DNA from 2 places in the Bacillus jepli genome. Region 1 is predicted to be linked to the other one. Evidence: predicted binding sites of a transcription regulator. Region 1 holds the regulator's gene; the other holds the start of a gene.
What was found. Region 1 encodes Rex, which represses fermentation and respiration genes when NADH is low (regulators of the CRP and FNR family bind a similar motif). Its sites were predicted from a motif close to TTGTGAAATATTTCACAA; they were not measured.
Positions count from the first base shown of each region.

Region 2: ABC371_RS21555 (DUF2249 domain-containing protein) is a predicted target of Rex. The motif match lies at 1,422-1,439, and genes of this name have one in related genera.

Region 1 covers NZ_JBDFMO010000001.1:751,793-755,214, forward strand. The annotation lists gene ABC371_RS03750 (YdiK family protein) at 1-125, shown strand, start outside; gene tatC (twin-arginine translocase subunit TatC) at 165-914, opposite strand; gene ABC371_RS03760 (twin-arginine translocase TatA/TatE family subunit) at 931-1,122, opposite strand; gene ABC371_RS03765 (redox-sensing transcriptional repressor Rex) at 1,158-1,799, opposite strand; gene moaC (cyclic pyranopterin monophosphate synthase MoaC) at 1,802-2,293, opposite strand; gene ABC371_RS03775 (ABC transporter ATP-binding protein) at 2,428-3,422, shown strand, end outside.
Region 2 covers NZ_JBDFMO010000001.1:4,227,650-4,231,071, forward strand. The annotation lists gene ABC371_RS21545 (DUF5316 domain-containing protein) at 1-269, opposite strand, end outside; gene ABC371_RS21550 (molybdenum cofactor guanylyltransferase) at 383-988, opposite strand; gene ABC371_RS21555 (DUF2249 domain-containing protein) at 1,134-1,364, opposite strand; partial or broken gene ABC371_RS24715 (IS110 family RNA-guided transposase) at 1,669-2,910, opposite strand; gene ABC371_RS21570 (hypothetical protein) at 3,214-3,351, shown strand.

The sequences.
Region 1 (3,422 bases):
CGGAGACAGTCTGGAACTTTTCCACAATCCTTCTAGCCGTTGTCGCAACCTTCGACTTTGGTGTGGCAATCAGAATGTTTACCCTGCACTTCAAAATAAAAAAAGTGACAAAGGAAAAAAAATAACCTCCATCCGGAGGTTATTTCTATTTTCTGGACTTTTGTTTATTCCATACTATTTGCTGCCATCATTTCCGCTTTGAGTACCTTTCTGTAGGCACTTCTTGATACAAGAATACTGATTTCATATAATCCGAATAACGGCACAGTAACCATTAAATGAGAGATTATTTCAGGAGGCGTAATTAGCCCTCCAATTACTAATAGAATAAAATACGCATATTTTCGTATTTTCGATAAGAACATCGGTGTGACAATACCGAGTCTTGTGAGAAACATGACGACTACCGGCAATTGAAACAAAAAGCCAAACGGTAAGGTCAACTGTAACAGGAATTGAAAATACTCATTAATCCCGATTACCTGGTTAATATCAAGGCGGGCTGCTAACCTCGTCATAAAATTCACAACAAATGGGAATAGAATAAAGTAGGAAAATGACACCCCTACTAAAAATAAGACTACTGAAATCGGAATATAACTCAAGGTTACCTTTCTTTCCTTTTCATACAAACCTGGACTGATGAACGCCCATAGCTGATAGAGTAAAAAAGGAGAGGAGATAACGAGCGCAATGATAAAAGCAAATTGCATATAAATTTTAATTGGATCTGTCATACGGAAAGCATTCATTGTCAGTTCTTTTGCTTCCTCCGCATTTTGCAAGTAAAGAATGACCGGCTCTGCGAGAAAAAAGCTTCCTAATGCAACAATGAAGAAGAAAACGACTACATAAATCAGTCGTTTTCGTAGCTCACCAATATGATCGTAGACGGACATTTCTTTTTCGTTCATATGACTCATCCTATCATTACTTCACATCAGGAGTTTCATTCTTTTTTACATCATCATCGTCATCATCTGCTAAACCTTTTGTTGCGTTTTTGAATTCACGCAAAGTATTACCTGCTGCTCTTCCTAATTGAGGTAACTTCTTCGGTCCAAAAATAAGTAACGCTGCAAATACAATCAATAGGATACTACCAAATCCAAGACTTCCCACAGTAAGTCACCTCCCAACAAGTGTAAAATATATTTCTATTCTTCATTCGAATAATGCTTTAAAAAGTAAACAAGTGCTTGTAATTCAACAGCTAAGTCAATATGGTGAACACGTATATGTTCAGGCACATTGATTCTTGCTGGTGTGAAATTAAGGATACCTTTGATCCCCTTATTTACGAGGCGATCCGTAATCGCCTGTGCTGCGCCAACGGGAACTGTTAAAATAGCAACCGTGACATCATCAGGCAATTCTTTTTCAAGATCATCTAAATGGTATACCTTGACTCCACCAATACTACTACCTACCTTATTATAATCCACATCAAACGCAAGCTCAATTTTTGTATTATTATTTTTTGAGAAATTATAATGTAAAAATGCGGTACCTAAATTACCGACACCTATTAACGTAACCTTTGTTAATTCATCCTGATCAAGGGTCTTACTAAAAAAGGATAATAAATAATTCACATTATAGCCATACCCTTTTTTTCCCAATGCCCCAAAATAGGAAAAATCTCGCCTAATCGTGGCGGAATCAACCTTGACCGCATCACTTAGCTCTGCAGACGATACCCTCTGCTTCCCCGAGGCATGCAGGTTTTTTAAAAACCGATAATAAAGTGGCAGCCTTTTGGCAGTTGCTTGTGGTATTTTTGACTGTTCCAAATTCATGTTTATTCCCCCGCTACTGGCCTTTTAAAATCACCGTTTTTTCCACCTGTTTTTTCAGCTAAATAGGTTGGCCCAATCACCATCCCTTTATCAACTGCTTTACACATATCATATACAGTTAACGCACAAACCGATGCGGCCGTAAGGGCTTCCATCTCTACGCCGGTACTACCCTTTGTTTTAACTGATACGGTAATATGTAAAATATAATCATCTTGGGTCGTCCAATTAAAGCTGATATCGACGCCCTTTAATGCTAACGGATGGCACATCGGAATTAACTCTGATGTTTTTTTAGCTGCCATAATACCGGCAACCTGAGAAACAGCAAGAACATCTCCCTTGCTAACCTCATTATTTATGATTTGCTCATAAATCAATTTATTTACAGTAATACTTGATTTTGCAATCGCTGTACGAACAGTATCAGATTTCTCTGTAATGTCGACCATTCTTGCACGACCCTGCTCATTAAAATGGGTAAATGATGACATATATCGAACCCTCCCATAAACTATACACTATTTTACCACATCTGTCTTTGTAACATCTGTGAACATTATCATTGCAGTTGCTCTATTAAGATAATATAAGATACACTGTTGTTAGAAACAAGAGGTGAAATAGCATGATTTTACTACAAGTAAATCAGCTCAAAAAATATTTTGCTGCTGATCTTATTTTATCCAATATAAAATTAGAAGTACAAACTCGCGACCGCATTGCCATTGTTGGTCGAAATGGTGCCGGAAAATCGACTCTATTAAAAATTATTGCAGGACAGATGTCACATGATGGCGGTGAAATCATTAAGCCGAAAAGTGTCACAATCGATTATCTCGCACAGGACACTGGACTTGAATCAACGCTTACCATTTGGCAAGAAATGCTTACCGTCTTTGCACCCTTACAGAAACTAGAAAAAGACTTACGAAACCTTGAAGTAAAAATGGGGGACCCCTCCGTTTTTGAAAATCCAGCTGACTATCAAAAACTCCTTGAAGAATACGATCAGCTCCAGGTCGACTTTAAAGAACAGGGTGGCTATCAATATGAAGCTGATATTCGTTCCATTCTACACGGGTTTCATTTTACAGAAGAATACTACGAAACAAAAATATCTAGCTTGAGCGGTGGTCAAAAGACACGCCTAGCCCTTTGTAAATTATTACTTTCCAAGCCTGATTTATTGATTCTGGACGAGCCGACAAACCACCTCGATATCAGCACGCTTACCTGGCTTGAACAATATCTCCAAGGCTATCCAGGAGCGCTCTTAATCGTATCCCATGACCGTTACTTCCTTGATAAAGTAGTCAACCAGGTCTATGAAATTTCAAGACACACAAGCACGAAATATGTCGGAAACTACAGCAACTATTTAAAATTAAAGGCTGAAAACTATGAACTTGATTTGAAAAGATATGAAAAACAACAGGAAGAAGTCGAAAAACTAAAAGACTTCATCGCGAAAAACCTAGTCAGAGCTTCAACAACGAAACGCGCTCAAAGTAGACGAAAACAGCTTGATCGAATGGAGCTTATGGACAGACCATCGGGTGATGAAAAATCTGCTTCCTTCCGTTTCGAAATTGAAAGACAAAGTGGAAATGATGTGTTAAG
Region 2 (3,422 bases), 3.5 Mb from region 1:
ATGGCTACAAGTAAATTGGGAGCTCCCAAGAGGAAAAACAGATAAGAATATCGGATTCTTTTTTTACGATCTTGTTTGCTTTCGGTATAGTAGTTCGCTCTTGCCCGATCTCCGCTGATAAAGGAATCAGACACGATTCCCGCGAGTAAAAAACAAATGATCCCGAGTGTCCCTGAAATCACAGAATATGTTTCAAATTGATGAGTAGACAAACCAATGATTAGTAGAAGTCCAGAGGTTACTATCCCTAAAATTAAGCCTACTCTCAAACGCACTCCCTCCTTTTCAACACATTTTGTTTCATTATTATTTTATCATATTTTTCTGAATATTATGAGTGTGCAAAGTGAAATTTAAAAAAGAAAGCCAATTTTCAATGGATTTAAATTGGCTTTTGCTGTACTTTTTTATATTCAGTTTGGTCATTAATATTTTCAAATTCCATGCCTTGTAGCTGGAGTTCTTGATTGGTTACGAATTTAACGTTGCAAGCGTCTAATAAATGGCTCATTTTATACTGTTGAATTTTTAGCAGTTCCTCTATTCTCTTTGCAACCCTACGATGGTAAACAGCGATTAACGGCTGTTGTCGATCATTGATAACCGGAACAATAGCATCAATACTTTGGTCATTGGTATAAGTGATTAGCTGTTTCACAAGTACATCAGTCACAAAAGGGGTATCACAAGGTAAGACTATATACCAATCTGACTGTTCTTTTTGCATGGCTGTGAACATACCAGCAAGCGGTCCGTTCCCTTTATATTCAGGTAAATCCTGAATAACTTCTACTGAAGTTTGGTCTTGAAATTGCTCTACTAATGCGGGATGACTTACAATAATAAGCTTTCCCACATTTCCTTCCAATGCCTCGATAGCATATTCATAAAAGAATTTACGATGAAGTTTGGCAAACGCTTTAGGGCTCCCAAATCTCCTTGACTCTCCACCAGCTAAAAGGATACCTGTGATTTTTGATTTGTTCATGTAGAAACATCCTTTTACTTTTTTCATCATAGTAGCACGAATGGAACAGTCTTCCAAATAAAACTTTTTATTGATAAAAAGATGTAGGCACATCGTAAATTGATTTTGCCTACATCTTTATAAATATTGAATCTTTGATTGTTTTTTATTTTTTACCGATTGCAACGCGCCATACATCTGGACCTTGTTCAAGGTATTCCCAGGTGAATTCATTACCGCGTTCCATCATGAATTGATATTGGAGTGGTCGTGGATCATGGTCATTTGTAAGCTCCATGATTTCACCTGACTGTAAACTATCAAATGTTCTAAAAATTGTTGGGTGCTTATCCTTCGGTGCGTAATCTGGAGCATTTACTTTCGCTGCAAATACCATTTTTACATTCCTCCTTTTGTTTTATGGGTTCATTGTATCGAGTCTTTTCTGTAATTGTAGTGAATCTTATCACTATGTACGTATGTTTTTAATCATATCTCTAGAAAAATATGCGATAATGAAAAAAAATCTTAAAATGCCACGTAAACATCTTGTCATACCTCATGAAATGTGGGTCTAAAAGAATAAACGGGGTGAAAGTCTGAAAAAACTACGTTTGACCACTATTCTAATTTAGAGCACGACAAATAAGCCATCTTATGACGACTTTTAAAAATTTTTGATCGAATTAAATACTTTAGCTTTAAGAAGCTTCTAACACTTTATAGCCGTGGTTTTTAGCTAGTAAGATGGCTTGTTCTACCGTGATTTCACGGGTTACTGGAAGAACATCCGATTTTCTATATAATTCAGCGTTATATGCTTCTTTCTTTTTGAGAATATTGTAGATAGCTGTTAAAAGCATTCGTGCAATTGCAATAATTGCTCGTTTGTGACCACGTCGTTTCTTAAGTTTTAAGTAACGGTTTCGAATTTCGGGATGTTTTTCACTTTTAACTACAGCTGTAGCACACTGTACTAAAAGGGGCTTTATGTAGCAGCCAGCTCTCGAAATTCTTACTGACTTTTTCTTGCCGGCACTCTCATTATTTGTGGGTGTAAGTCCTGCCCAGGAACACAAATGCTTAGCTGTCGGAAACACGTCCATATTAACACCGATTTCTGAAACCACTGCAATGGCGGAAAAGATGTTCTTGAAGGACGGAACAGTTAAGATCAAATTGATTTCTTCTGTGTAGGACGCGGCAAGAGAAAGAATAATTTTTTCAAGGTCATCCTTCCGGGACCCAAGGTCTTCATAGTGTTGTTTTATAACCTTTAGTTTTTCAGCCTGTTCGGGAGTAATATATCCGTCAATGGCGAGCTCCAGATCAGGAAGTTTTTTCTTCAGGGAGCCATGGATTAAAGGTTCAATGTCAAAAGATGTTTCTAAAGGATTTTCAAGAAGCTTGTCAATGATGTTCATGGAGCTTTTGCCGAAGGTATCTGTAACAACATGTCCATGCTGGATATTTGACACAGTTTAACTATTTTGAAGACGATTCTTTTCGCTCGACATAAAGTTAGTCAGTTTAAAACGATAACGCATAAGGTCACGAAGTTGTCTAATCGTAAGTGGAGGCATGAAGCTTCCAGCTACAAGGTCGTGCTTAAATAAATCAGCAATCCATTTGGCATCCTTTTTGTCTGTTTTTTTACCACGGATAGCCTTGACGTATTTAGGATGCGCCAAAGTGATGTTGCAGGAATCTTCAAGTACATTAAATACGGGAATCCAGTATTTCCCGGTAGATTCCATACAGACATCTTTACATTTGTTTTCACAAAGCCATTGTGACAGCTCAATCAATCCTTTTGTATAGGTCGAAAAGCGACGGCGTTTGTATGTTGTAACTCCTTTATCAGTTGAGGCAACACAAGCCACAACAAAGGTTTTGTGGACATCAATTCCACAACAAATAGGATAAACAGTTTTTAAAGCCATAGGGATAACTCCTTTAACAGATTTATAGGGATAGACAACATTGACTGATTGCCCAGCAATAAACGAGTAATGGTTATACAAAGATAAGTCTGCGTGCTCGAAGTCACACTTATTTGTGCTTGGAAAGGCAATCTACACATATAAAGATGCGGTCACTCCACAACTGAAGCAGCCCACTCACCTCCGCGTGATTTGTAGTTAATTGAAATCCCTATGGCTACAGAATTGCCAAAATAACGCTCAAGGTAAACTTGTTTCATTACGTTTTGTGCCTTGAGCAGAGCGAAAGGAATGGATATAAAGATGAAAGAATTTGTTGGTATATGTAAGGATTGTGAAAAAGAAATTTACTGTTTAGATGGATTTATTAATGGGGTTGTTTTAGAAGATAAAAAAGGCATACTTTGCTTTGATTGTGCAGAAGAAAACCAAGATGACTAAGTTAGGGGAAACTCTCCTAGCTTTTTTTGTGTCTTTTTTATGAACATTGATTTTGTTTCTCACTACCTATG